One region of the Listeria sp. LM90SB2 genome, then DNA from elsewhere that is predicted to be linked to it. Evidence: a T-box and tRNA genes for the amino acid it is inferred to sense, from the RefSeq annotation. Region 1 holds a T-box; the other holds one or more tRNA genes.
What was found. The T-box of region 1 lies ahead of glyQ (glycine--tRNA ligase subunit alpha). A T-box ahead of a tRNA ligase gene usually reads a tRNA of that ligase, here a tRNA-Gly.
Positions count from the first base shown of each region.

Region 2: it encodes a tRNA-Gly, which carries the amino acid that the T-box ahead of glyQ (glycine--tRNA ligase subunit alpha) is inferred to sense. The anticodon was not compared.

Region 1 covers NZ_CP046449.1:1,486,408-1,501,265, forward strand. Annotated here, with positions in the region: gene GL301_RS07390 (YaiI/YqxD family protein) at 1-321, opposite strand, end outside; gene GL301_RS07395 (pyruvate, water dikinase regulatory protein) at 509-1,333, opposite strand; gene glyS (glycine--tRNA ligase subunit beta) at 1,368-3,434, opposite strand; gene glyQ (glycine--tRNA ligase subunit alpha) at 3,427-4,317, opposite strand; T-box leader at 4,385-4,558, opposite strand; gene recO (DNA repair protein RecO) at 4,599-5,366, opposite strand; gene GL301_RS07415 (DUF4352 domain-containing protein) at 5,502-6,131, shown strand; gene era (GTPase Era) at 6,178-7,083, opposite strand; gene GL301_RS07425 (cytidine deaminase) at 7,080-7,475, opposite strand; gene GL301_RS07430 (diacylglycerol kinase family protein) at 7,500-7,895, opposite strand; gene ybeY (rRNA maturation RNase YbeY) at 7,873-8,358, opposite strand; gene pgpH (cyclic-di-AMP phosphodiesterase PgpH) at 8,375-10,531, opposite strand; gene GL301_RS07445 (PhoH family protein) at 10,547-11,506, opposite strand; gene GL301_RS07450 (GatB/YqeY domain-containing protein) at 11,694-12,140, opposite strand; gene rpsU (30S ribosomal protein S21) at 12,160-12,333, opposite strand; gene GL301_RS07460 (16S rRNA (uracil(1498)-N(3))-methyltransferase) at 12,531-13,298, opposite strand; gene prmA (50S ribosomal protein L11 methyltransferase) at 13,299-14,243, opposite strand; gene dnaJ (molecular chaperone DnaJ) at 14,315-14,858, opposite strand, start outside.
Region 2 covers NZ_CP046449.1:980,835-995,692, forward strand. Annotated here, with positions in the region: gene ltaS (lipoteichoic acid synthase LtaS) at 1-1,924, opposite strand, end outside; gene GL301_RS04795 (DNA-3-methyladenine glycosylase) at 2,183-2,806, shown strand; gene GL301_RS04800 (class A sortase) at 2,915-3,583, shown strand; gene GL301_RS04805 (MBL fold metallo-hydrolase) at 3,696-4,427, shown strand; gene lplA1 (lipoate protein ligase LplA1) at 4,451-5,446, shown strand; gene GL301_RS04815 (TVP38/TMEM64 family protein) at 5,486-6,091, opposite strand; gene GL301_RS04820 (ArnT family glycosyltransferase) at 6,218-8,275, opposite strand; tRNA gene GL301_RS04825 (tRNA-Gly) at 8,463-8,533, shown strand; gene queG (tRNA epoxyqueuosine(34) reductase QueG) at 8,635-9,774, shown strand; gene trmL (tRNA (uridine(34)/cytosine(34)/5-carboxymethylaminomethyluridine(34)-2'-O)-methyltransferase TrmL) at 9,795-10,304, shown strand; gene nfsA (oxygen-insensitive NADPH nitroreductase) at 10,317-11,057, shown strand; gene GL301_RS04845 (lmo0937 family membrane protein) at 11,107-11,268, opposite strand; gene GL301_RS04850 (low molecular weight protein-tyrosine-phosphatase) at 11,356-11,814, opposite strand; gene GL301_RS04855 (SMI1/KNR4 family protein) at 11,827-12,573, opposite strand; gene GL301_RS04860 (hypothetical protein) at 12,669-13,637, opposite strand; gene GL301_RS04865 (HSP90 family protein) at 13,649-14,858, opposite strand, start outside.

The DNA.
Region 1 (14,858 bases):
AATATCTAACATTAATGACATTTCTTCTTCTCGGTAAAGTTCGCCGCGATTAGAAAAGACAAATGTGCCCTTTGCAAGTAGAATACTAGCTAGGCCAATATCTTGTGTTACGATAATATCGCCTTTTTTGGCTAAATTCATCATTCGCATATCCGCTGATTCTTTTCCAGTATCCACAAAAATCCAATTTTCTCCGTTTGTATTTACAGAGTAATGGTTAAAAGAAGCCACAAAAATAACGTCTAACTGAAAATGTTCGGCGACTTGTTTTATTTCTGCTTTTACCGGGCAAGCATCGGCATCAACTAAAATTTTTGGCACATATTCCATCCTCTCTTAAAATCTATGAAGGCAAGTTAAAAAACGAGTTTTTAACCCGTTTTTTTAATATTATTCGTAGATTTGGCTTTTTCACACGCGAATTTAGATTATACGGGAAGTAACTAATTTTTACAAGCAGTTTTCCCCGTATAATATATATATTCGCCATAAAAAGCAAAAGTCCTTCTTATAATTCTAAATTTTCATCAACAATTTCACCAATATGGATTAAAATCTCGTTTGCAGTCTCTTCAATGGCTTTATTAGTCACATCTAACACGAAACAATTTAATTTACTGGCTAGTTTATTAAAAATCGCTAATTCTTCATCAATTCGTTGATTACTTGCATAAGTACCGGCACCAGGTAAACCAATCGAAATTAAACGCTCTTGTCTAATCTTCGTTAATTTTTGTTTACTAATTTTTAGACCAATTATTTTTTTAGGGTCAATTTCAAAAAGTTCATCTGGGATTTGTGCTTCTGGAACGATTGGAATATTGACGATTTTTAATCCTTTAAGCGCCAAATATTGCGATAAAGGAGTTTTTGAAGTTCTTGAAATACCGATTAAAACATAATCCGCTTGTAAAATACCTCTTGGATTACGGCCGTCGTCATTCTCTACGGCAAATTCGATTGCGGCTACTTTATTGAAATAAGCTTCATCCATAGAACGAACGCGGCCAGGTTCAGAAAGTGGTTTGATTTTGTAGGTTTCTTCTAACTGATTTAAAAGCGGCCCAAATAAGTCAATTATCGGTACGCCGAAAGCTTGAGCAGTTTTATTAAGCTCTTCACGGACGCTTTCGAGTACAATGGTGTGCACGATTATGCCATTGTTCACTGCCACTAAGTCAACAATTTCTTCAATCATATGAGAAGAATCGACGTGGTGAAAACGATGGATAAATTTCGGTGTTTGACCAAATTGACTTAGTGCTGCTCTTGTCACTAGTTCGGCCGTTTCTCCTGTTGAATCGGAAACCACGTATACGGCTGGTTGAGTCATACATACTTCCTCCTCTTTGCTCAAAATCTTCCTTTTATTTTACATTAATTTCATCCATTTGAGCAAACTCTTTAATAAAGCTTGCAAGTTCGAATAATAGTGCAAGACGATTATTTTTCAATTCATCATTATCAGTCATAACTAGCGTGTTATCGAAATATGCATCAATTGTTGTACGTAAATCTGCAAATGCTTTTAGTCTGTCAACAATTTTTAAACCAGCAAAATCAAATTTTAGTTTTTCTAATTTATCAAATAGGGCTTGCTCGTATTCATTTTCAAATAGGCTCGGATCCACTTCTACGCCATCTTCGTATTTTTTAGAAATATTAACTACTCGTGTTAAGGCTTCGATAGTTGGGCGGAACCACTCTGCGTCCGCATGCTTATTCAATATTTGAGCACGATCAATCAATTGAGGAATCATATTAGGATCGCCGCCGATAACAGCGTCAATAATATCATGGCGAATATGATGGCCTTGTAAAATAACACGCAAACGATTTTTTAGGAAAGTCTGCACTTCTTTTATTACATCTGAACTTGGTAGTTCTGTAGCCCCTTCTGCACGCTCCATATCCACAATACGAGAAACCACTTCAAGCATTGGAATGTCCCAACCATTTGCTTGGATAATACGCACCGCTCCAAAAGCACTACGACGTAAACCAAATGGATCAGCAGAGCCTGTTGGTGCAATATTTACACAGAAGAAGCCAATTAATGTTTCTAATTTATCTGCAATAGCGATAAGTGAACCTAAGTCTGTTTGTGGTAAATCGCCTTCTGCTGAGCTTGGTAAATAATGTTCACGAATAGCTGTTGCGATTGCTGGTTTTTCGCCTTGCAACAATGCATATTTTTCGCCCATTAAACCTTGTAGTTCAGGGAATTCACCAACGATATTGGTTACTAAATCAAATTTATAAATATTTGTTAAGCGGATAATATCTTGTTTATCTTCTTCTTGCCAATTTAAATAATCAGCAAGCATTAATGCCACTTTTTGCACTCGTTTCATTTTTTCTGTCAAAGTGCCTAATTTTTCATGGAAAACGATATTTTGTAATTTAGCAACTGCTTCATCAATGGTTATTTTTAAATCTTCTTGATAGAAGAAATCAGCATCTGACAAACGAGCGCGTAGTACTTTTTCGTTTCCTCGTGCCACTGTATCTAGATTTTCATGGTTACCATTACGAACGGTTACAAAATGAGGCAACAATTCTCCTTCTTGGCTGAAAACTGGGAAGTAACGTTGGTGTTCTTTCATCGTCGTAATTAAAACTTCTTCGGGTAGTTCCAGATATTCTTTTTCAAAATTACCTGCTAGTACAGTTGGATATTCGACAAGATTAGTTACTTCTTCTAATAAGTCGTCATCTTCTCTGATTTGCCAATTTTCCATCGTTTCTAGTTCACGTAATTGTTCTACAATAGCCTGTTTGCGTTCACTAGCATTAACAACGACAAATTGTTCTAATAATGCATTTGGATAGTCGCTCGGTTGGTTGATTGTAGCTGTTTTTCCTAAGAAACGATGTCCACGGGATGTATTACTAGTTGAGACACCAGTGATTTCAAATGGAATAATTTCTTCGCCAAACATTGCGATAAGCCATTTGATTGGACGAATATAACGTAAATCATTACTACCCCAGTGCATACTTACTGGGAAAGTCATACTTGTTACTACTTTTTCTAAGCTTGGAAGTAACGCCGTTGTTTTTTCGCCGATTACTTCTTTTTTAATATAAATATATTCAACACCTTTAATTTCGCGGAAAGTTAAATCTTCTGGCGCAACTTTTTGACTTTTTGCAAACCCTAATGCTGCTTTTGACCAGTTGCCTTCGTCGTCTAGAGCGATTTTTTTTGCAGGGCCTTTTGCTTCTTCCACACGATTAGCTTGTTCTTCAGCCATTTCTTCTACTAGGACAGTTAAACGTCTTGGTGTAGAATAAGTTTTAATTTCTTTAAATTCGATTTGGTTGTCTTTTAACCAATCAGTTACTCGTTTTTCCAGTTGTAGTACAGAGCTAGTCACATATTTTGCTGGCATTTCTTCTAAACCAATTTCTAATAAAAAGTCTTTACTCATGACGTTTTCCTCCCTCTTCTTTGACTAATGGGAAGCCAAGTTTTTCTCGTGATTCATAAAATGTTTTGGCGATACGTCTTGCTAAGTTTCTGATACGACCGATATACTGTGCGCGTTCAGTTACTGAAACAACGCCGCGAGCATCTAGTAAGTTAAACGTATGCGAACATTTCAATACGTAATCATATGCTGGGAAAACAAGGCCGTCTTGCATTTGGCGAGTGGCTTCTCTTTCATATGTGTCAAAAAGTGTCAACAGCATATCTGTATTCGAAGTTTCAAAAGCATATGTCGAGTTTTCGAATTCTGCTTGGAAGAAAATATCACGGTAGCTAATACCTTCTGTCCATTCTAAATCAAATACATTCTCTTTATCTTGAATATAGCTTGCTAAACGTTCCACACCGTAAGTGATTTCGGAAGTAACAGGGAAACATTCTAAGCCACCTACTTGTTGGAAATAAGTGAATTGTGTGATTTCCATTCCATCTAACCATACTTCCCAACCAAGGCCCGCACAACCAAGAGATGGATTCTCCCAGTTATCCTCTACAAAACGGATATCATGTTCTAACGGATTGATACCTAATTTTTCTAAAGAACCTAGGTAAAGCTCTTGAATATTGTCAGGAGAAGGCTTCATCACTACTTGAAATTGGTGATGTTGGAATAATCTGTTTGGATTTTCTCCGTAACGACCATCAGCAGGACGACGCGACGGCTCTACGTAACCCGCTTTCCACGGCTCTGGACCAATTGCTTTTAAGAAAGTATACGGACTCATTGTGCCAGCACCTTTTTCCACATCATACGATTGCAACATAATACAACCTTGTTCGGACCAATAATCTTGTAATGTTCTAATCATTGTTTGTAAATTCATTGCTTCCACCTCCAAAAATAATTCAGCCAATATAAAAACTCTCGTCCCTATATGCTGATTTAAAGCATATAGGGACGAGAGTTAGCTCGCGGTTCCACCCTATTTGGAATTAAAACAATTCCCACCTTGATTTCGCTGTACTCCAGAACGCCTTCACAAAAAGTTAAATATCCGGCTCACACCAAACCCGGACTCGCTAAAAATAGAGCTTTTTGTTACTATTTTCCTTCAACGTACCTATTAGTTGATATATTAAAAGATACTGTATTTTTGCTAAAAAGTCAATCATCGCTATCTTTTTTTAACATATTTTCCCATTTGTCCATTTCGCGCAAAAATTTCCTGCTTTTTAAATACAAACCAGAGTATTCATCGTAGTATGTATCAATTGCTTTTTGAAGCCATTCTTTCGTTTCTGGCTTCACATCGATGTTTCCTAGTCTATCTAATTGGAAGATGAAAAACAAACGCAGCAATTTTACGACATTTTCTGGCAAATGCATTCTGTAACGGTCTTTCTCAAAGCAACGATGACAGATAATGCCATTACTACTTGTTGAAAAATCAAAATGACCTGTTGTTTCACCACAAATGGCGCACTTATCCATTGTTGGGTAAAGACCAAGCACCGGTAACATTTTCATTTCAAAAATTTGAGTGAGAATTTGCGGATCATATCCTTCATTTATATCTCGCAAAATTTGAAAAGTTAATTCATATAGATATGGATTCGGTTGGCGTTCTTCAGTGGCTTTATCAAGCAATTCGCAAACATAAGTCGCATAAGCAGTCATAAAAATATCTTGCTGAATAGAAGAAAAATTTTCTATGACTTCCCCTTGCTGAAGCGTACCAAGGCCATTGCTACCAAAGAAAGTAAAATAACCATTCGTAAATAATTGAGTTACTGCAGCTAATCTGCTTTTCGTTTTTTTTGCCCCACGAGCCACCACACCAATCTTCCCGAATTCACGTGTATACATTCGGACAATTTTATCTGATTCACGGTAACTCGTTTGCCGTATCACGATTCCTTCGCATTTCTCCATGTGGTAAGCCTCCCTTTTTACACGTCTTATTATAACATTTTCTTAATGATTATGTCTTTTTATATTTTTTGCTATCTTTCCACGGATGCCTATTGTAAAATAGAGAAAACGGTAAGTCAGAGAGGATTTTTTACTTTGGGTATGTTACTTATATTATTAGTCAGCTTATTTATACTCACATTCATAGGAGTTGTTGTGGGAATTATTTTGCTTATTGTAAGAAAAGAGAAATGGGCGGGCATTATTGTTGCGGGATTATCCGTGGGAATCGGCTTTTTAGTATTAGCAGCTGGACTTAATATAACAACGATTAAATTATTTGAAGGATTTAATAATCCACTTTCTATTCATAATTACAATTCGAGCAATGAACCATCTACAAATGATTATGCAGAAGACTATGATGAAGATTACTATGACGACTACATAGACGTAAGTTACGGAGAATCTGTTGAGATAGAAAATAATAGCACAGTTACCATTTATAAACCTGAGCTGACCCAAATGAAGGAAGGCTATGATATTTATAAAGTAAAAGTGAAATACGCAAATACAAGTTCTGATCCAATAAGCTTCTATTCCGAAGACATTGCGCTTTATGATAATGCAGACGATGATTATGGCCAACAAATTACGGAAGAAGGTTTTGCTGGAGAAATTCAACCAGGGGAGACAAAAGAATTAACGCTTTACTATGAAGTGTATAACCTTGGACCATATGATGTAGAATATGATAACTATAGCTGGACTACAAATAAAGAATAATTAAAAGCATCTGGCGCACAAACCCAATTGTGCGCCAGATGCTTTTTTAATACTCTTCGCGGTCGAAACCGTAATCTTGCAAATAATGCTCTTTATCGCGCCAGTTTTTTTGAACTTTTACCCAAATTTCTAAGAAGACTTTGGAGCCGAGTAAGCGTTCAATTTCTTTTCTAGCACGCATACCAATTTGTTTTAGCATTTGACCTTGTTTACCAATAATAATTCCTTTTTGCGTGCTTCTTTCTACAATAATTGTAGCATTGATTGTAAGTTTTTCTGTTTTAGGGTTTTTTTCAATTCCTTCAATAACCACTGCTACAGAATGTGGAACTTCTTCTCGTGTTAATTGTAAAACCTGTTCACGAATTAACTCCGAGATGATGAAACGCTCAGGATGGTCCGTGATTTGATCTTTTGGATAATACATTGGTCCGATTTCTAAGTTAGCATTCGTTTGTTCTAGTAAGTTAGGCACGTTATTTCCTTGAAGTGCTGAAATAGGAATAATCTCATCAAAGTCCATCAAATCGCGGTACTGTTCAATTAACTTGAATAAATCTTCTGGAGCAATTAAATCAATCTTATTAATCAAAAGAAAAACAGGTGTTTGTACGTTTTTAAGTTTTTCAATAATAAATTCATCTCCGCGTCCAAATCCGGTAGATGCGTCGATTACGAAATAAATTAAGTCTACTTCTTGGAACGTATTTAGCGCAATCTTCACCATGAAATCGCCTAATTTATGCTTTGGTTTATGTATACCTGGTGTATCAATAAAAATAATTTGTGATTCATCTGTTGTATAAACACCTTGTACTTTATTTCTTGTTGTTTGAGCTTTATCACTCATAATGGCAATTTTTTGGCCAATGATGTGATTTAATAAAGTTGATTTCCCAACGTTAGGCCGCCCAACTATAGCTACAAATCCTGATTTAAATGGTTCACTCATAACATATCCTCCGATGTGAATGCGCCTGGTAAAAGTTCTTTCACCGTTACCGTCGCTGTTTTCCCTGTTAAGTTTGTTAATATTACTGGCATATCTGGCGCACAAAATTCACTGATGACTTGTCTGCATGCCCCACACGGCGAAACTGGACCGTCTGTATCCGCTACGACAACTAACTGTTTAAAATCTCGTTTTCCTTCTGATACAGCTTTAAAAATAGCTGTCCGTTCTGCGCAGTTTGTTAAACCGAATGATGCATTCTCGATATTACAGCCAAGTACAACCTCGTCATCTTTCGTAACAAGAGCTGCTCCTACTGGAAATTTCGAGTAAGGAACATACGCAAATTCTCTTGCTTGTTTAGCGAGTGAGATAAAATTATTTTCTTTCATTTACCAAGTCACAATCCCTTCTTTTTATAAAAACATCTGGCAAAAGTATGGTATGAATATAATCAGTCCAATAAAACTTGCTACAATTGCTGCTAACAGTACCGCTCCGGCAGCTACATCCTTCGCTTTTTTCGCCTCATCAATGTATTGTTCTGTCGCCACATCTACCGCTCGTTCAATCGCTGTGTTCACCATCTCTAGCGTTAACACACCAAAAATAGAAAGGATTAATAAAATCCACTCAGATTTAGTTACATGAAAGAAAAAGCCACAGATGACAACAGCAAGCGCTGCGAAAGTATGAAATCTCATATTACGTTCTTCTAAAAAAGCAGTTTTTAGTCCAGTAAAAGCATGATGAAAAGATTCTGCATAATTTTTACTACGTTTGTATTTTCTATCTTTCAAGTCCATAAGCATCCAACACTTCTTTTTGTAAGCCAAACATGATTTTCTCTTCGTCAGGCTCCATATGATCATACCCAAGCAAGTGCAGCAATCCATGAACTGCTAAGAAACCTAATTCTCTTGCTTTTGTATGTCCGTAATCTTTGGCTTGCTCTTCTGCTTTTTCAGTCGAAATAATTATATCGCCAAGCATACGAGGCGTTTCAAGATCAAATTCGCCCCAATCAATCTCCGTTTCCCCGTCGCCCATTTCTTCTAGCGCGAACGAAATAACATCGGTTGCTTGATCTTTATCCCGATATTCTCGGTTAATCTCACGAATACCTTCATTCGTTGTAAAGGTGAGTGACAGCTCTGTCCCTTGTTCGATTTTTAAATACTCAGCCGCAAATTGTAAAATATTTTCAACTAGCTGTTTATCTTCATCAAGTAAATTCTTGGTTTCGTCAAGTAAATCAATTTCTAAGACCGTCATCTTTTGTCCTCCTATTTCAATCTTTGTCATCAGGATATTGAATTCGTTGATGATATATTCCATTTAATGTGGCGATTAAGGTGTCACGAATGATTTTAATTTCTTGTATTGTAATATCACATTCTGTAAATTGCCCATCAAGGAAACGATCTTTAATGATTCCGTCAATAATTTCTGTTATTTTTGCCATGGTTGGCTCTGTGGAAGAACGAACTGCCGCTTCAACACTATCCGATATATTGATAATGGCGATTTCTTTCGTTTGTGGCTTTGGACCACTGTAACGATAATCCGCCTCTTTCACATCTGGATTTGTTTCTTTCGCTTTAAAATAGAAATATTTAAGCAGTGTCGTCCCGTGATGTTGGAGTGCGATATCAATAATTGGTTGTGGCATATGATTTTCTTTTAAAATCTCTGCTCCGTCTTTTGTATGCGAAAGAATTATATCACGACTTTGTTCTGGTGTCAGTCTATCGTGCGGATTTATTCCTTGCAATTGATTTTCCACAAAATAAGGTGGTCTTAATGTTTTTCCTATATCATGATAAAAACAGCCAACACGAACAAGTAAACTATTGGCACCAATTTTGTCAGCGCATGCTTCTGCTAAGTTAGCTACCATCATACTATGATGATACGTACCAGGAGCTTTCATTAATATTTTCTTCAATAATGGATGGTTTGGATTAGCTAATTCGACCAAACGACTCGTTGTTAACAATCCAAAAATCGTTTCGAATAACGGAATAACTCCTACTCCGAGAATAAATGCGCCAAATCCACCTAAAAAGGCATATCCAATGGCCATTAGTGTAGAAACTTGCAACAGTGTGCTGTTATTTATTAATAATAAAAGTAACACATAAACCATATTAATTAAACCAACCATAAACCCAGACAACATAATAGCCGAACGTCTACTATAATCGCGTAACACAACAACACTCGTCGCGCCACTCAATAAAATAAAAATAGTTATGCCGCTTGTAGCATCATTTTGAAATGTTAACAAACTAGTTACAGCAATAAAAATGACGCTTAAAAAGGCATATTTCTCATTGAGTAAAATTTTGAGTATCATCGGGGCAAAGGCGGCTGGGAATAAGAAAGCAATATTCGCGATATTTTGCGTTTCTAAAAATAAAATAATTAATAACATAAACAAAGAAACAAGATAAACCGAAGAAAAAATAAGCATCGTCTGCATTTTTTTCGCTTTAGGTTGTGTTTGTTTTTTCGTGTAAAGGAATAGAATTGCTGCTAAAGCAATAATGAAAATCGCAAATCCAGCGTATTGTTTTACAGGCATTTTTTGATCAAGTAAATGTAGCATTTTTAGCTGACGATATGTTTCTCTATCTACAATTTGGCCTTCTTGAACAATAACTTGCCCTTGTAAGATTTTCACAGGAACAACGGATTGCGCAGCTTCTTTACGTCGTGCATCGGTCTGCTCTTCATCGTAAACTTCATTCGGTACGATAGCATAGGAAACTAAGGCTTTTGAGACATTTTTGTAGTAAGCGGGTATCGCTGAAAGTTCAATATCATCACGAGCTCTAATTTTTACAGAATTCAAGTTTTCATCTCGGATTTTATTTTCCATGGATTTTTCAACTTCTGTTGTAACCACGTCTTCCATGACATTAAAATCTTTACTTTTCGCTTCGATTAAAGTAGTGAAAACTTCGTCAGATATGTTAGAAGTTATTTTTTCAGATACGTTACTAGATAATTTGTCTTTTAAGTTTTTTAATTTATCTTCAGTTGATGTTGGCGCAGGAGCAGGCTTATTCTCTTTTTTTGCTTTCTCTTTATTCTTGGTATCTTTTTCTTGCGCTTCTGCGTTTACTTCATTTACATAGGCAAATAAACTTTGGATAAGTGCTACTCGGTTTTGACCAGTTTCGCGATTGTAGACATACACATCTTCTACAGCATCGCTTGCTTTGGTTCTTTCTTCTTTTGTTTTTTCTGTATCTTCCACCGTTTGAGGTGAACGAATTGTTTTTTCAGCCACCTGGAATAGTTTAACATTGTAAGATTCCGGTTTCGTCATTTGGCAAACGAGAAAATAAGCTACAACTGCAAAGCAAACAAGGAGCAGCGGAAAAAGGTATTTCTTTCCACTTTCGATGTACCAATCTCTCCATTTCTTGGCTAGTTTCACATCTTTGTCTCCTCTCTAATTTTGTTTCCCTTCATAAGCTTTAATAATTTCAGCAACGAGTGGGTGTCTGACTACATCATGATGTTCAAAGTAAACAAAACCGATATCTTTTACATCTTTTAAAACTTGTTCTGCATTGACAAGACCGCTAGTTGCACCTTTTGGTAAGTCAATTTGTGTCATATCTCCATTGACAATCATTTTGGAGTCATAACCAAGTCGTGTTAAAAACATTTTCATTTGGGCAATGGTCGTATTCTGCGCCTCGTCTAAAATGACAAAGGCATGATCAAGTGTACGGCCACGCATATAAGCCAGAGGAGCTATTTCAATGACGCCTCGGTCCATTAACCTTGTTGTATGCTCTGTACCAAAAATGTCATATAACGCGTCGTACACAGGGCGTAGATAAGGATCTACTTTTTCTTTTAGATCTCCAGGCAAAAAACCTAAACTTTCGCCAGCTTCAACGGCAGGTCTTGTTAAAATGATTTTGCTCACATTTCCTTTTTTCCATGCATCTACTGCCATAACTACTGCTAGATAGGTTTTACCAGTACCTGCTGGACCAACGCCGAAAACGATGTCATGTTTTTTAATCATTTGAATATAAGTTCTTTGTCCGAATGTTTTTGGCCTAATTGGCATTCCTTTTGCATTCTTCGTAATTTCTTCTTCAAATAAGGTATGAAAGTAAATAAGTGTTCCGTTTCTTTGCATTTTTACCGCTTGAGCGATATCTCGACCATCAATATGAATACCTCGTTTTACCGTCAAAATAAGTTCATTTAAAACGGCAGTCGTATGCTGTACAGGCTCTTCCTCGCCTGTAATAGATAGTGACTCTCCCCGAGTAATGATTTTCACTTGAAGTAACTCTTCTAAAAGTTCGATATTCTTATTATTATTGCCGAATAAATCTTGAATATTTGTGTCATCAGATAATTCGACTACTTCATTAAATTCATTTAGCATTGGCTAACCCCTTCACCTGTTATAAGTGCCTTGATTAGTTATATTATACACGAAATTGCCTTGCTTGAAAAACGAAGCGATAGCAACAACGCAATTCAAGTAAAAATCGGCATAAAAAAACAGGATTTCCTCCACAAAATAGGAAGTAATCCTGTTTCTTAATGTTTCAAAACTAGTTTGAATTAGTTTATGAAAGATATTTTTTTACGAATTGGTTAACAGCACCACCGTCAGCTTTACCTTTTACTTTAGGCATAATCGCGGACATTACTTTGCCGAAATCAGCTTTACTAGATGCGCCAACTTCTTCGATAGTTGCTTTCACAATATTCTCAAGCTCTTCAGGAGTCAATTGTTTTGGCGCGTAGTCCTCAACAATGACAATCTCGGAACGGACTTTATCAGAAAGGTCGTTACGTCCAGCTTTGTCAAACTCTGCTAGAGAATCTCTGCGTTGTTTGAGTTCGCGGGAAATCACGGTTACTTCATCATCCGGAGTAAGATCTTTCACACCTTGGTGAATTGCTTCGTTTTGTAAAGCTGCTTTTAACATACGAATAACGGAAAGTTTTTCTTTCTCTTTATCGCGCATCGCTTGTTTCATATCTTCATTTAACTTGTCAAGCAGTGTCAACGAAATCATCGCCTTTTAATTAGAATTTGCGTTTTCTTGCTGCTTCGGATTTTTTCTTACGTTTTACGCTTGGTTTTTCATAAAATTCGCGCTTTCTGGATTCTTGCAAAGTTCCACTTTTGGAAACAGTACGTTTAAAGCGACGAAGAGCATCTTCAAGCGATTCGTTTTTACGAACTACTGTTTTTGACATCTCTCTTTCCCTCCCTCCGGCACTTACATGCACTCACTTAAATCCTTCATTTAAGTTCCAGAATAGGACATAACGGAAAATAAATTATGAATTATTCTGAAGTAATGCAGATAAGCATTCACTCATTAAAAATTATATACGAAACATCGGGCATCGTCAACATGAAATCGTTAACTTTCGCATAAAACTTTGAAATGTTATTCTTTTTTGTTTTTATAAAGATCAAAATAGAAAGAAGCAGCGGATAAACAATAGAGTGGTGCGGTTTCTGTTCTTAATATTCTCGGGCCGAGTCCTGCGAGTTTTGCATTTACTTCTTGAAGTTGCATTAGCTCTTTTTCGCTAATGCCTCCTTCAGGCCCAAAAACACATAAAACAGACTGTCCAGGCTTCATGGTTTGGAATAAGTTAGCAAGCGCGCTGTCCTCACCTTCTCTGGCGCTCTCTTCATATGCTGCGATAACAAAGTCATAGTGAACATGGTCAAACATTAACTCTTTGAAACTAGCAGCATAATGAACTTCTGGAATGATTGTCCGGTGCGATTGTTCAGCAGCTTCTTGCGCAATTTTTTGAAGTCGCTCGATTTTTTTGATGACTTTCTTGTCATCCCATTTCACCACAGATCGTTCTGCTTTATAAGGGATAAATTTGTGTGCGCCTAGTTCTGTACTTTTTTGAATGATGAGTTCTAGTTTGTCGCCTTTTGGTAGACCACTTGCGATGGTGATTTCTATAGGCAATTCGGTATCTTCTTCTAGCCATTTCACTAAATTTAAAAATACTTCATCATCGTTTATAGCTGTAATAGCGGCAATACATGTTTTTTTGCTAGGAAAAACAATGAAAACTTGGTCGGATTCTTTCATTCGCATAACACGAGTAATATGATGGAAGTTTTCTCCAGTAATGGATAGTGTTTCGTTATCATTCTCTAGCTCATTTGTTACAAAATAACGTTGCATTTATTCCACTCCTCGTTTGGAAATAATCGCAACCCAGTCCCCTTGTTGCTCCATTTTTTCAATAACAAGCCCAGCCTTTTTAAGTGCTTCTTCGACTACTTTCGCTTTGTCTTCAATAATCCCGGAAGCAATGAAAATTCCGCCTGGTTTGAGTGCTTTATAAACATCCTCAGGGAAAAGCAAAATAACTTCTGCTAAAATGTTCGCAACAACAATATCCACGTCTGTTTTATTAATATCTTGAAGTAGATTATTTTGTTTGACAGTAATAATGTGTTCAGTTTTATTTAAAGTAATATTTTCTTCTGCTGCACGAGTGGCGATTTCGTCAAGGTCTGTTGCTAAAATAGATTTTGCACCTAATTTAGCACTGGCAATACTTAAGACGCCAGAACCAGTCCCAACATCAATCACTTCATCTCCTGGTTGTAAATAATCGCTCAGTGCGCGGATACATAGCTGAGTTGTCGGATGTGTTCCTGTCCCAAAAGCCATTCCTGGATCTAGCTCAATGATTATTTCGTTAGCAGATGGGGTGTATGATTCCCAACTTGGTACAATCGTGATCCTGTCAGTGATTTGAACTGGATGATAATACTTCTTCCATGCGGTAGCCCACTCCTCGTCGTCCACATCATTAACGACAAATTGGAAATTACCTAGCGGAATATCAAAAGTAGACAGATTCTTCAATGTTTGTTCAATTTCTGGAATTTGCTCTACAAATTCTGTTGTCTTTAAGAAGTAAGCTTTAATAATAACGCCGTCTTCTGGATAATCTTCTCGTCTTAGTGCATATATTTCTCCAAATTTGTCTTCTCGTTCACGTAAAAAATCAGCAACATCTTCAATGGATACTCCTGCTGCACCAAATTCTGTCAAAACATTAGCTACTGGTTCTACAGCTTCGTTTGTTGTATGGACTTCTACTTCTGACCATTCCATTTTTAACACTCCTTTTGTATGTAGAAAAGGTCGATGGTTGCTTCTCGCACAACTATCGACCTCTACGTTCATCAATCGCCTTTAAAAGCTCGTTTCATTTTGTCAAAAAATCCGGATGTTTGTTCGTCTACTTTGTCTCCAGTAGTGGAAGCAAATTCTCGCAAGATTTCTTTTTGTTTATCATCTAGTTTTTTCGGAACAATGACTTTGACGATTACATGTTGATCGCCAGTTCCATTTCCTCGAAGATGTGGCACACCTTTACCACGTAAGCGGAAAGTTGTTCCTGTTTGAGTACCACTTGGAATTTTCAAACGAACTTTGCCGTGAACAGTTGGAACATCAATTTCGTCACCTAATGTAGCTTGTACGAATGTGATTGGGACTTCTACGTAAATATCATCTGCTTCGCGTTCGAAAAACTCATCTGGAATTACGACAAATACCACATATAAATCGCCGTTAGGTCCGCCGTTAATGCCGGCTTCTCCTTCACCAGATACGCGCATTTGTTGCCCGTCGTTCACGCCAGCTGGAACTTTCACTTTGATTTTTTTCGTTTTAGTTACACGGCCTTTACCGTGACAAGTTGGGCATTTTTCTTTGATTTCTTTA
Region 2 (14,858 bases), 510 kb from region 1:
AATTGTATTTACTTGGATCCACTTTTTTGAAACCATCAGGAGCATAGAAACGTAACAAGTCACCTTGTAGTACAGAATCTGAAAGCTCTAATTCTTTTGCTACTTTTTCTTTTGTTTCTTTCATTTCTTTTGTTTCCGTAGCAATTGGTTCCCCAGTTTGTTGATTATACATGTTACCACCAATCATTGAATAGGTAGGAGTTATATAATCACCATTTCGGAATGGAACAAGTTGTTTATGGTCTTTAGAAAGTAAATCTGTACCAAATTGTAAGTACTCTTTATTATCAACACCAAGTAAGTGAAGTAATGTCGGAAGTAAGTCAACTTGACCACCGTATTGTTCTTGAACGCCACCTTGAACACCAGGAACGTGAATCATTAAAGGAACACGCTGCGCTTGGGCATTTTCAAAAGTGTTGTAATCTTTACCAAGAATTTTTGTCATTGCTTCTTCATGGTTGTCGGAAATACCATAATGGTCACCGTACATGATAATGACAGAGTTATCGTAAAGACCAGATTTCTTCAAGTAATCAACAAAGCTCTTCACAGATTCGTCTAAATAACGAGCTGTTTGGAAATACGTATCTACAGATGAATCGCCTGTTGTTGCCGGAGCAATCGAAGCATCTTTCTCATCAATTGGATAAGGGAAGTGGTTCGTAAGCGTAATAAATTTCGTGTAGAACGGTTGTTGTAATGACGATAGATATTCTTCGGATTCCTTAAAGAATGGTTTATCTTTAAGTCCGTAGTTAGAAACATCTGCTTCGTTCATATCGTAGTAACTAGCATCAAAGAAATTATCGTAACCAAATTGTTTATAAATTTCATCACGATTCCAGAAGCTCTTATAGTTACCGTGGAATACAGCACTTGTATAGCCTTGTTGGCCTAAAATAGCAGATGCAGATTCATAAGTGTTTTGCCCTTTAGTTGTAAAGGCAGAACCTTGAGGCAAGCCGTAAAGCGAGTTCTCAAGTAACATTTCGGAGTCAGCTGTTTTACCTTGACCTGTTTGGTGGAAGAAGTTTGTAAAGCTTAGTGTATTTTGGTCTTTAAAGAAAGAGTTAATAAACGGCGTTACTTCTTCTCCATTTAATTTGTAATTTACTAGGAATTGTTGGAAACTCTCTAAATGGATATAAATGACGTTTTTGCCTTTTGCTTTACCAAAATATTCCGGATTTGGCGCGGCATATTTGGATTTGGTATAGTTTAAGACTTCTGTAACATCACTACTATCAGCAAGTGCACGCTGTGTGGATGATTCGGTACTTTTCACTGCGTCATAGATTTGATAGTTAGTCATACCAAGATATTTAACAATATAATTTCTATCAAACGTTCTTGTTAGAAGTTGTGGACGATCAATTTCTGCAAGTCCCAAGTTTCCAAAGAACATTGCGATACCAAGCGTCAGAACCCCAACTACTTTTCTTGCACGAATACGGGCTGTTTTGTTTGGTTTTACAAAGCGGAAAGCAAGTAGTGCAATTAAAATGATAATATCCGCGAAGTAAATAATATCGTGCCAGCTGAGTAACGCTGTGATACTACTTCCCATGTCGCCCATGTTTTGCATTTGTTTTGCGTTTAGATTCGGAAGTGTAATGAAATCACTAAAGAATCGATAATATACAATATTTGCGTAAAGAATAAAACTCATTAAAAAGTCAATGACGATAATCCAAATGAATGAACGACGTCCCTTAGCAAAGAGCGCAAGACCCATAAAGAAAATGGCCCCACTTAATGGATTAATGAACAGCAAAATTTGCTGCATCAGATTTTCTATGCCAAGTTTAAATTCAAGTTGATATGCAATATACGTTTTTAGCCAATAAAGAATGACGGCTAGAACAAAAAATCCATAATTCTTGCTTAAAAACGTTTGGATTTTTATTTTCCAATCCTTCATGAAACACCTCTCCTACACACTATTTACTCGTTTTAATTGTTATTTTGAAATGAAAAAAAGAAGCTGTATTATGTAACAAGAAACATTTTCATACAGCACCCACTTTAACATAATTCTAACACAAGATTAATAAAAGGCAAGTTATAACCTATACGTCTGAAGTAGGATTTTAGGGGAAATAGGCTGATATAACTAGTCAAAAAAGAACCATTTGGAATAGAATTCTGCTAGAATAAAAAGAAAACATTGAGGTATGAAATGGAAGCGATTATTACGAAAGAATTTTTTGAAGATAAGACAACAATCGAATTAGCGAGAGATATCTTGGGTATGCGTCTAGTACATCAAACGGATGAGGGAATTCTATCTGGGCTAATAGTGGAAACAGAAGCGTACCTCGGGGCAACAGATATGGCTGCACATAGTTTTCAAAACCTCCGAACGAAACGAACAGAAGTCATGTTTTCATCGCCGGGAAGAATCTACATGTACCAAATGCATCGCCAAGTGTTGCTTAATTTTATAACCATGCCAAAAGGAATCCCAGAAGCCATTCTAATACGAGCCATCGAACCTGACGAACAAGCTAAACAACAAATGGTACAAAATCGTCACGGAAAAACTGGTTACGAACTTACCAATGGCCCCGGAAAATTAACGCAAGCTTTAGGATTAAGTATGCAAGATTACGGGAAAACTCTTTTTGATAGTAACATTTGGTTAGAAGAGGCAAAATTGCCGCATTTAATAGAAGCAACTAATCGAATAGGGGTGCCAAACAAAGGAATTGCAACTCATTTTCCACTCAGATTTACTGTTAAAGGCAGCCCATATATTTCAGCTCAACGAAAAAGTCGGATTCTTACCGATATTTGGAAGTGAATTTACAATTTTGTCACAGGTAGAGAAAATAGTTTTATCCAGACACTGATTTTCTTTGCTTCATAAGAAGAGCTACTATATAATGAAATAGTTACAAGGAGGAATTATATGTTAAAGAAAACAATTGCAATAATTATTTTAATCATTGGGCTACTATTAATTTTTTCCCCATTCATCAAAAACGGCATTGTGAAATACATGAGTGGTCATGAAACAATCGAGCAATATAAAGCATCAGATATAAAGAAAAATAATGAAAAAGACGCTACATTTGATTTTGAAAGTGTTCAGCTACCCTCTATGACATCTGTTATTAAAGGAGCAGCAAATTACGACAAAGATGCAGTCGTTGGTTCTATCGCAGTTCCATCTGTAGACGTTAACCTCTTAGTTTTCAAAGGAACAAATACAGCTAATTTACTGGCGGGTGCAACAACCATGCGTTCTGATCAAGTCATGGGTAAGGGTAACTATCCGCTGGCAGGTCACCATATGCGTGATGAATCTATGTTGTTTGGTCCTATAATGAAAGTCAAAAAAGGCGACAAGATTTATCTAACAGATCTTGAGAATTTATACGAATACACTGTTACGGAAACAAAAACGATTGATGAAACAGAAGTAAGTGTGATTGACGATACGAAAGACGCTAGAATTACACTTATTACATGTGATAAACCAACTGAAACAACAAAACGGTTTGTCGCGGTTGGTGAACTAGAAAAAACGGAAAAGCTAACAAAAGAACTAGAGAATAAATATTTCCCTAGTAAATAATGAGAAAAGACAGCGGATTTTCTAAGCTGTCTTTTTTTCTGGATAATTTCTCCTTTTATTATAAATGTTGTATCATATAAAGGAGGTTTATTTTGAGAAAGGAAGTGCAGTGATGAAACTAACCGTTTTTGGACATTGGGGTGGCTATCCATTAGCAAATGAAGGCACATCTAGTTATTTGCTGGAAGAAGCTGGATTTAAGCTATTAATTGATGTTGGCGCAAGTGCTGTTTCTATTATGCAAAACTATATTGATCCTGATGATATTGATGCGGCAATAATTTCTCATTACCATCCAGACCATGTAGCAGATGTAGGGATTTTGCAGCACATTCGCCTATTATCACAAAAAAAGGAAAAACCGCCAGTATTGCCGATATATGGACATAAAGAAGATGAACGCGGTTATTCTTATTTAGAAATGGCAAATGTAACAAAAGCAATCGAATATAAACCAGATGATAGACTTGAAATCGGACCGTTTAAAGTAACTTTCTTAAAGACGATCCATCCGGTACCTTGCTATGCTATGAGAATAGAAGCAGGTGACAAAGTTTTCGTATACACCGCAGATAGCGCTTATCAAGATAGTTTTATCCCTTTTTCAGAGGGGGCAGATTTATTAGTAACAGACACCAATTTTTTCCATGACCTAGCCGGAAAAACAAAAGTGCATATGGCTAGCACGGAAGTTGCAAAAATTGCCAAAGAAGCCAATGTGAAATCATTACTCCTCAGTCATTTACCCGAAGTTGGCGATTTAGAAGTTCTAAAACAAGAAGCAGCGGCTATTTACAAAGGAGAAATTGCACTCGCTTCAAAAGGATTCACGAAAACATTTTAATATAGAAGAAAAGGGGTAGGAGTATGTACTTTATAGATAATAATAATGAGAAAGATCCTCGTATTAATTTAGCGGTGGAGGAATTTATTTTAACTGAATTAAATCTAGATGAGCCTGTGCTGTTATTTTATATTAATAAGCCATCGATTATCATTGGACGCAACCAAAATACAGTAGAAGAAATTGATACAGAGTATGTGGAGAAAAATGATGTCATCGTTGTGCGCAGACTTTCTGGCGGCGGCGCTGTTTATCATGATGAAGGAAACTTAAATTTCAGTTTTATCACGGAAGATGATGGCGAGTCTTTCCATAATTTTGCGAAATTCACGCAACCAATCGTGGAAGCGCTGAAACGTTTAGGCGTCAATGCGGAACTAAAAGGGCGTAACGACTTATTGATTGATGGTTTTAAAGTTTCTGGAAATGCGCAATTTGCAACGAAAGGGAAAATGTTCTCACACGGGACATTAATGTATGATTTGAACCTAGATAATGTTGCTGCATCGCTAAAACCACGTAAAGATAAAATCGAATCAAAAGGAATTAAGTCTGTTCGTAGTCGTGTAGCGAATATTTCTGATTTCATGGATCAAGAAATGACAACGGAAGAGTTTCGCGATTTGCTATTACTTTATATTTTCAATGTTGAAAAAGTAGAAGATGTAAAAGAATATAAATTAACTGCTGCAGATTGGGAAAAAATCCACGAAATCTCTGCTAAACGTTATGGTAATTGGGACTGGAACTACGGAAAATCTCCAAAATTCGATTTAACACGAACAAAACGTTTTCCAGTAGGAGCAGTCGATGTTCGCTTAAATGTACAAAAAGGGATTATTACAGATATCAAGATTTTCGGAGACTTCTTCGGCGTAAAAAATGTGGCGGATATTGAGGAGAAATTAGTCAATACAACTTATAAGCGCGAAGCATTGGACGAGGCTTTAGCAGATATAGACGTAAAAGAATACTTTGGTAACATTACGAAAGATGAATTTTTAGATTTACTTTATTAAAAAAATGGAAAGTACGCATCCCGCGTGCTTTCCATTTTTTTATTTGAGATTTTTTCCTGACATCCAATGTTCCAGCCGTTTTCCAACAAACCATAAAATAACGACAGAAACAGCTAATATAGCCAGTTTGAGCGGCTGGTGAATCAAGTCGACAAAGTCATAGCCAATATAGCTAATGGCGAAGACTTTGATTAGTTTGCCACCTACAAGCGCTAATATAAATTGATATACTTTTATTTTAGAGAGACCTGCAACAATATTTACCGCCGAAGATGGGGTAAATGGCATTACAAGTAAAATGAAAATCGGACTAAAACCATGTCTATCAATCCATTCCATTACTCGTTTAATTTGTTTATGGCCCGAAATAAAACGTAAAAAACGAGTTTGACCAAATTTCCGTGCTAACAAAAATACGCACAAACTACCAGCAATTGCTGCTGTCACCGAAATTAAAAAACCACCAAGTAGTCCGTATGCATTTACGTTCACTACAACGAAAACTATAAATGGTAAAAATGGTAAAAACGCTTCAATAAAAGGTAAGAGAAAAGCTAAAAGTGGACCTAAATTCCGATACTCACTTAGCCAGTACATTAAATTATCATAAGAAAAGAAATTCATCATATCCTGCCAAAATGTCATAAGCAAGCCTCCAGTAGTCTTTAACAACATACTTATTTTCTCACATCAAAATGATAAAGCGCTAATAAAACAGCTTGAATATAGTTAAAATCCTAGTATTTTAACCAGGATTTTAACATTTCTTCTTTATTTTAATTGATATAGTGTTCCTGTACCAGTGCCATTCATTCCTTGAGCGCCACCTTGCATATTAAAAGAAGCGCTAGAAGTGGTGTCATCATCCGTAGAACCGGAGCTACTCCACTTCGAACTATCAATTTCTGTACCGTTTTCTTGAATCCATTTTACCACATCTGAGTCAGAAGCTTTACTATTTGATGGGAGATAGAAATATTTTATTTCACCGGCTTGAATCATTTGTTTTAATTGTTTTACAGTTAGAGTTGGATCTGTTCCATTGAAACCACCAAGTGCCATAACAGCTTCTTTCGTTTTAATAATATAAGGACCTGCTGTTGTTGCATCTGTTGTCCCAAATAAGTAGGTTTCTCCGGTATTGTTTTTCTGTAAATAGCTAATTAAATCACTATCAACAGATGCATCGGCGAATCCACCACCACTAGATTGTTTTAATTGTGGTCCAGCTTCGGGTAAGGAACTATTCCCACCATATAAAATAGGTGTTAAAGACCAATATGTTGGAGCAATGAGCAAAATCGCTAAAGCGAGCGCTGTTATTTTCGCGGTGAGTTTGGAAGGTTGTGGTCTAAGTACAATTAAGATAATAGACGTAATTAGTGCAGCAATACCAATAACTACCGCTAAAACAGGCAAGTAAGCAGCAACAAAGAATGCTTGTAGACCTCCAGTTAGCGTAACTGCAGCAGGTAGCAGGAACCTTTGCCAATTCTCTTTGTCTTGGTATAACCGAAAGAGCGCCACTAGACCTACGCCACTAAGTAAAGCAATTGGCGGAGCTAGCATAATCAAATAATAATGATGGAAAAAGCCAGCGATACTAAAGAATCCGGCGACAGGGATAAGCCAAGCTGCCCAGAAAACTATTTCCTTTTGTCTGGAGGTCAATTGGTAAATTCGTTTATTTTCATTTCGATACACCAGGAAAATGGCTAGCATACCGATAATAGCAAGTGGTAAGAACCAACTAATTTGATCACCAAGTGCGGTTTGGAATAGACGAAGTGGTCCAGCGTTCCCTGTTCCAAACATGCCTGTGCTACCAGTCATTTTTGATCCATTCCCGCCGCCGTTTGCCGCATTACTGGGAGCTCCAGTTGGAGGAGCGCCATTATTTCCTTGAGGAGGAGTTCCGCCGTTAGCACCGTCCTGCATACTTCCACTTGGAGGAGTCGGTGGGGTTGCGTTACTTGAATCTGTTGAGTTAGTGCTAGGAGGAGTCCCCATTTCCACATTACCATTACTACCTGTTCCAGTTTCTTGACCAAGAAGCCGTTCCATACCATTATAGCCAAATGCCAACTCAAGCACCGAATTGGTTTGACTACTACCGATATAAGGTCGCTCTGAAGCAGCTGTTTGATCAACTACGACTGCCCAAGAAACAGAGACACCTAGCATTAAGACAAGTGCGATTACTAATTGAACTAGCTTTTTTCTCCAACTTAGTTTTGTAGCAATAAAATAGAAGAGCAAAAATGCGGGCACGACCATGAAAGCTTGGAGCATTTTTACATTAAAACCGACACCAATCAACGCAAAAGAAAGTAAAAGCCAGCCGATTTTTGCACGATGAACAGCTTTAAAAAGGAAAAAGGTTGCTAGTAATAACACAAATACAAGAATAGCATCCATATTATTAGTACGCGTCACGGCTACCGCAATAGGAGTCAGCGCCATAATCAAAGCAGTAATTCTTGCAGCCCATGCGCCAAATCTAGGTTTGACGAGCACATAAAGCAAAATCACCGAACCAACACCAGCCAACGCTTGTGGTAAGATAACACTCCAACCATGTATGCCGAAAATAAGGGCACTGATCGCTTGCAACCAAAGTGCAACAGGTGGCTTATCTACCGTAATAAAACCAGCAGGATCAAAAGCTCCGTAGAAAAAATTATGAATATTTTGCACCATACTTGTCACAGCAGCTGTATAATAAGGATTTACCGTATCATCATTCCAAATACCATAAAAATTAAAAAAGATGGCAATAACAATAATTCCAACAAAATAAAAATCTAAATGTTGTATCCGTTTCTTCATATTCTTCACTTCTTTCCATAAGATAATACCTTTTATTTTAGAGTTCAAATATGAAAAAAACGTGAATAAATTTAGAAATAAACGAGGTATTTATTTTTTACAAAGAAATTCCAGAAAAAGCCTTGTCAAAACTAACATAGAATGGTATTATATAAAAGTTGTTAAAACACTAAGAACTACTTACTATGCGGGTGTAGTTTAGTGGTAAAACTACAGCCTTCCAAGCTGTTGTCGTGGGTTCGATTCCCATCACCCGCTTTATATTTTTTTATAAATCCTGTTATCAACGCAGTGTTTCGACCTTTTTAAGCGAAGCATTGCGTTTATTTTATTGCCTGAAAATAAGGAGAGAGGGGATGATGATAGTGAAGTCGACATCAGATTACGCCGCATTGAAAGAAGAACTCATTGCTTATGCGCATGAAATAGGTATTCAAAAAATTGGTTTCACAACAGCAGACCCTTTTTTATTTTTAAAAGAACGATTACTAGAAGCGGAAGCGCTGGACCTTTTTACAGGATTTGAACATCCGGTAATTGATGAACGGGTTTATCCAGAGCTTATTTTCAAGGAACCGCAGTCGATTATCGCCATTGCACTTGCTTATCCGTCTAAATTAAAAGAAGCACCTATAAGTAAAAAAGGAGCTAGACGAGGTGTATTTGCCAGAGCTTCTTGGGGAATTGATTATCATACCGTTTTACGAGAAAAATTAGCGCTACTCGAAACTTTTTTAAGTGAACGTTTGCCAGATGTACGAATGAAATCAATGGTGGATACTGGGGAATTATCAGATGTAGCTGTAGCAGAACGAGCGGGCATTGGCTGGCGCGGGAAAAACACGCTGCTCATAACGCCAGAATACGGCTCGTGGGTCTATTTAGGCGAAATGATAACTAATATACCATTCGAACCAGATACGCCGGCTAGCGACTTGTGTGGTAGTTGCAATCAATGTGTGAAAGCCTGCCCGACAGGTTCCTTACTGGGTGAAGGGAAGATGAATCCGAAAATATGTTTAAGTTATTTGACACAAACAAAAGACTTTCTAGATGAAAAATATCGCGAAGTGTTGCATAATCGTTTGTATGGTTGTGATACTTGTCAGGTAGTTTGTCCGTATAATCGTGGGCATGATTTCCACTTTCATGATGAGATGGAGCCGGATCCAGAGCTTGTTCGACCAGAATTAAAACCACTATTACACATTTCCAATCGCGCTTTTAAAGAACAATTTGGCGATATGGCGGGTTCGTGGCGTGGGAAGAAGCCCATTCAGCGAAATGCCATCATTATTCTAGCGCGGTATAAAGATAAAACAGCTGTACCAGACTTAATTGACTGTTTACAAAACGATCCAAGACCAGTCATTCGAGGAACGGCTGGCTGGGCGCTAAGAAAAATCGGTGGAAGCGATGCCGAAAAAGCTGTCGAGCAAGCACTTCAAACCGAACAAGATGAACAAGTATTACAAGAATTAACAGCCATAACAAATTAATAGAAACCAGGTGAAAAGCAATGCCAAACCATATCGTACTATATCAACCAGAAATCCCAGCGAATACCGGAAATATCTCCAGAACATGTGCCGGGACGGATACTTACTTACATTTAATCCGTCCACTTGGTTTTTCGACAGATGATAAAATGTTAAAACGTGCTGGACTTGATTACTGGGATAACGTAAAACTTTCCTATTACGATTCTCTAGATGAATTCTTCGAGAAAAATGAAGGCGGAGAATTTTACTACATTACCAAATTTGGTCGTCATGTTTATAGTGATATCGATTATAGTGACCCAAACAAAGATTATTTCTTCGTTTTTGGAAAAGAAACGACCGGATTGCCAGATGCGCTTTTACAAAAGAATGAAGAAAATTGTTTGCGTATTCCAATGACAGATCATATTCGTTCGTTGAATTTATCGAACACAGCGGCAATTTTAGCTTATGAAGCGTTACGTCAGCAGAATTTTGGCGCACTTTTACAAGAACCGAATTACGATCGAAAAATTTTTCAAGACTAAGGGGGAGTTAGGATGAATCAGGCGATAGATGCTATTCTAGGACATTACTCAGTGCGAAAATTTGAAGATAAGGACTTAACGGAAGAAGCGTTGACCTTACTTATCAAGAGTGCACAAGCCGCATCTACATCCAGTTTTGTTCAAGCATACTCCATCATCGGAATAACAGATAAAGGCGTTCGTGAACAAATCTCAGCCATTGCAGGAAATCAACCATATACAGTACAAACCGGTCAACTATTTATTTTCGTTGCTGATTTAGCTCGTCATCACGCCATCTTAGAAGAACATCAAGTGGATACAACTGCACTGGAAACGTCAGAAAAATGGCTTGTTTCTGTGATTGATGCCGCACTTGCTGCACAAAATATGGCCGTTGCCGCAGAATCATTAGGACTTGGCATTTGCTTTATTGGCGGGATTCGTAACGATGTCGAACAAATCGCGGAAATACTTGATTTACCACCATATACGATGCCATTATTCGGCTTGACAATTGGTTATCCGGTTGCTAACAAAGAAAAAGCGAAACCGAGATTGCCTCAAGATTTGGTATACCACGAAAACACCTACCAAAAAATGAACCCAACTATTCTAACTGAATATGATGAACAAATAAAAAATTACTACGACGAAAGAACAGCAGGAAAACGAGTAGAAGGTTGGTCCGAACAAATTGCGCGTGGGCTTGGAAGAACAAGCCGTCTAGACTTAAAAGCATTTTTAGAAAAACAACATTTAAATCAAAAATAAAAGAACGGTACGGCGCATTAAGATAATGCGCCGTACCGTTCTTTTTCGGTTATTTCCGTTTATTTCTAGCCATTTGAATTAAGTTCCAAATAACGAGTATTAAAACGATTACTAACAAGATATTAATTAATCCACCCGCAATATGGAAAATAATTCCAAGTAACCACACTGCTAATAAAACTACGATGATTCCCCAAATAATTCCTAACATGTATAAAAACCTCTTTCTGCACTTTTGATTGTACTCTTATATATTCCCGTGAGGTCAGTCTTTAAACATATTAGGGCTAAAAACAGACTATTTTTTTGTGATATAAGCTAAAAGGGCCTTTACTCCCTCAGTTACCATGCGTTCGGTTTCATCAAAATCCCCTGTATAATATGGGTCTGGAATATCTTTATCCTCTTGACCAGGCACAAAGGACATAAGCGAGCGAACGATGACATCTGGATTATTATTAAGTGCATTTAAATCTGCTAAATTTTGCTGATCCATCCCTATAATAAAATCAGCTTCGTTAAAATCAACATCAGAAATTTTTCGAGCTCGCATCTCTTGATAATCAACACCATGCTTTTTCAACACAGCTTGCGTCCCGCGGTGTGGCGGTTTCCCTAAATTCCAAGTACCAGTTGCAGCAGAATCAATTTTTATTTCATTCGTTAACCCAGCTTCTGCAACTTCTTTCCGAAATAACCCCTCAGCCATTGGTGAACGACAAATATTCCCTAAACAGACAAAAACTACTTTTAACAATTGAATTCCTCCTTATTTCCATTCCTTATATAATTCGGCCAGAGCCGCTTTATTTATCCCATCACATGCTTCCAGTCGGACGAAAATTTGCTCCACAAGTTCAGGCGCGAGTTTTCTCCGGAAATAAAGCAATTGATTTTCAAACAAACGATAGACAACTAAATTATACGGGATTTCTTGTTTTTCAAGTAATCCTAAAAATGTCGCTAAATACCACTTTTTATCTGGATAATCTTCTAATAGTTCCAGTAATTGTTTTGTTTTTTGCACATTGCTGGAAGCGAGAATTTGATTTAATTTTTTTATGGGAAATTGTTCCGCGAAATCGGTAGGAAAGGGACTAAAGTACAATTCCTCTATAAATGTAGCAAACGTTTCAGCAACAATAAGTGTTTGTAACGTTTCAAAATCAACATAAATAATACTGGGTTCGGACGTATTATCTATATAAGAAAAACCAATATAGCGCGATTCATCCCGGTGGAAATAAACTTGCTTCCCTGCGAGATCAACATCCTTTTGTTCCGGAATATCCGTTAAAATTTCATCCAAACTAGCCAGATAATAGATTTCACCAAAATCTAGGCCATAAGAAGTCGGTTCCGTCGTCTTAAAATGATTTTTGCGAATCAATCCACCATTTTGCTCTGATAAAAGCTGTTTGTATTCAAATGGTAAAGTGACGCCTAACGCTATTTCTTTTTCACGAATTACTTGTTCAGTTGCGCCATTCTTTTCGTTTTTAACCCAAATCGTCATCCTCTTCAACTCCTCCCTGTATTATCCTAAAAAAAGCAAAATAGCGCAAACAAAAGAACATAGCTAGAAATAATTCCTAACTATGTTCCAAAATTTTACTTCAAAAGATCTTGATAATAACTATTTCCATTCCGCGCATCAAACTTCGCCGTTAAAGCTTCCGTCATTTCTACCAAATCAGCTTCTTTTTCTCGGTCGAAAAGAGGGTAGGCTGCTTGTAAGAAAATAAGTCGGTCTAAACCACCCTCAGCTTTAAGAACAGTTTCTAAGTTGGTATCAATCACTTCTCGCGCTTTTTCCGTTTGCTTGGTAAGGACTAAATATTTAAGTAATTGCCCAAGTGGTGGTAGTAAGGAGATTTGTTTCTCCACAAGGGGATAACCTTTATCAAAGCATTCTTGCGCCATTTTTTCATCTCCAAGCGCTAAATATGCAAGCGCCATATTTCCATACGTTAAATGAGGAACTTCCGCACAGCGTTGTTTTCCTTCAATAATCGGTTTTGCTGTTTTCTTAGCTGTTTCATAGTCTTTAATGAAGCAATAATAATGTACTTGATCATTTCTTTCGCAAGCAGGACAGTCATTTAAAAAGTCTGCTTTCGTATCACTCCATTTTTTAAATAGCTCTTTGGCTTTTTCAACATCGCCCATACGCATGGCTGCAAGCGTGCACACTTTATAATAAGGTCTTAGCGAATAATTTTCTTGTTCGAATTTCACCTTCATATCATTCAAAAGTCCGTCAATTTGCGCTTTCGATACTTCATCAAAAGTCGGGACATGTTCACTAATCCATTTATATTTCCAAAAAAGATCTTCCGTGTCAATGTAAGCATCACTATCTTTGTCTTCCCATTTTTTGATTAACCAGCTAAAAGCCTGTAATTGCTTTTTCGGAAAACCAGCTGTTAAGCATGTGTCAATCAACAGATCACGTGCTTCAATGCCATCATCTATATTGTTATACAAATCTGCACCAGCAATAATTCGTTCTAATACTTTTATTTTTTCAGGCGTGTCATCCATTCCCCAAACTGATTCTAAATCATTCAAATAATCCATTTTTCTTCCTCCTATAGCATCTCTAAGATTCGTAACATATTTTGATTCATTAATACCATTTCTTTCCGTTTAAGCGGATAATGCCCTAATAGTAAGGCTTGGATATAAAGTACATTCACAATTACGGACAATTCTTTCACTGTTTTTCCAGAAGTGAAAAGTCTTTTAATCAGCTCGTTATCCAAATTTAAATACAAGTGAGCAAGCGGTGCAGGTTCTTGTTCTTTTTGGATGCTCTCTAAAATATCACTAAAAACAGAATTTGTTTCTTCGACAGCACGTTCTAGTTCGCGTAATTCTTGTGTTGCTGTAGAGTGGATGAAAATAATCGGTAAATCTTTCGGTTCAAAATGTTTAATTAATACATCTGTATCAAATTCAGCCATCATACTATTCATTTCTGTCAAAATAGGTTGGTAAGCCTGTTCTTCGCTCACTGTCATAGGCCGTAATTTATTAGTCATTTCTTCCGGTTCGATTAAAACAAATTCTGTCCCCTCAACAAAGTAACTTAATTGCGCTAAGATTGGCGAATCATAGGAATAGCCGCCGTTAATAAGCGTCATACCGCTTGATCTCGCAATATCCTTAATTTGTCTAAAGTCATCGACCGAGTAGGTGTAATAAATGACATCATTTTTAGCGATAATATCACCTAATTTTTCCTCGCCATTCAAAGTCCGAACTGGAAGATAAGGATAGATTAATTTTAAAAATGGTGCATCTTCACTCGCAAGTGCTTTAAAACCAAGATAATGTGTAGCTAATAATTTCATCAATGCTTCTTCTGGAAGAGTTTCAATTCCTTTTTTCAAAGCAACGCCAAGCTCGTCGGCAACACTAGTTAATCGCTCATTTTTATAAAACGCCTCACGAGAAGCAACAGGTTGAAGCTCATCCGTCCAAATCACGCATTTAGCAAAAAACGACCAATCAGGCAAAATATTATTTGCTTCACTTGTGACATACATATTATTTAAAAATACCGTGTTCTTCCGGATAGCATTCATTTGAACAGCATGAGGAATCATATAAGCAATCCCAAACGTTCTTCCTGACTCATTTTCAATTAAGAAATAATCTTGGAAACGCGTTCCAAGGATATATTCGCCGTACTGAATAATTTGATCTTTTGATAGTTTAGACAAGGTTTCTTTATTGGAAAACTGTTTGGTCCAACTATTAATTTCTTCTTCTAAACCATTAATTTCTACTATTATA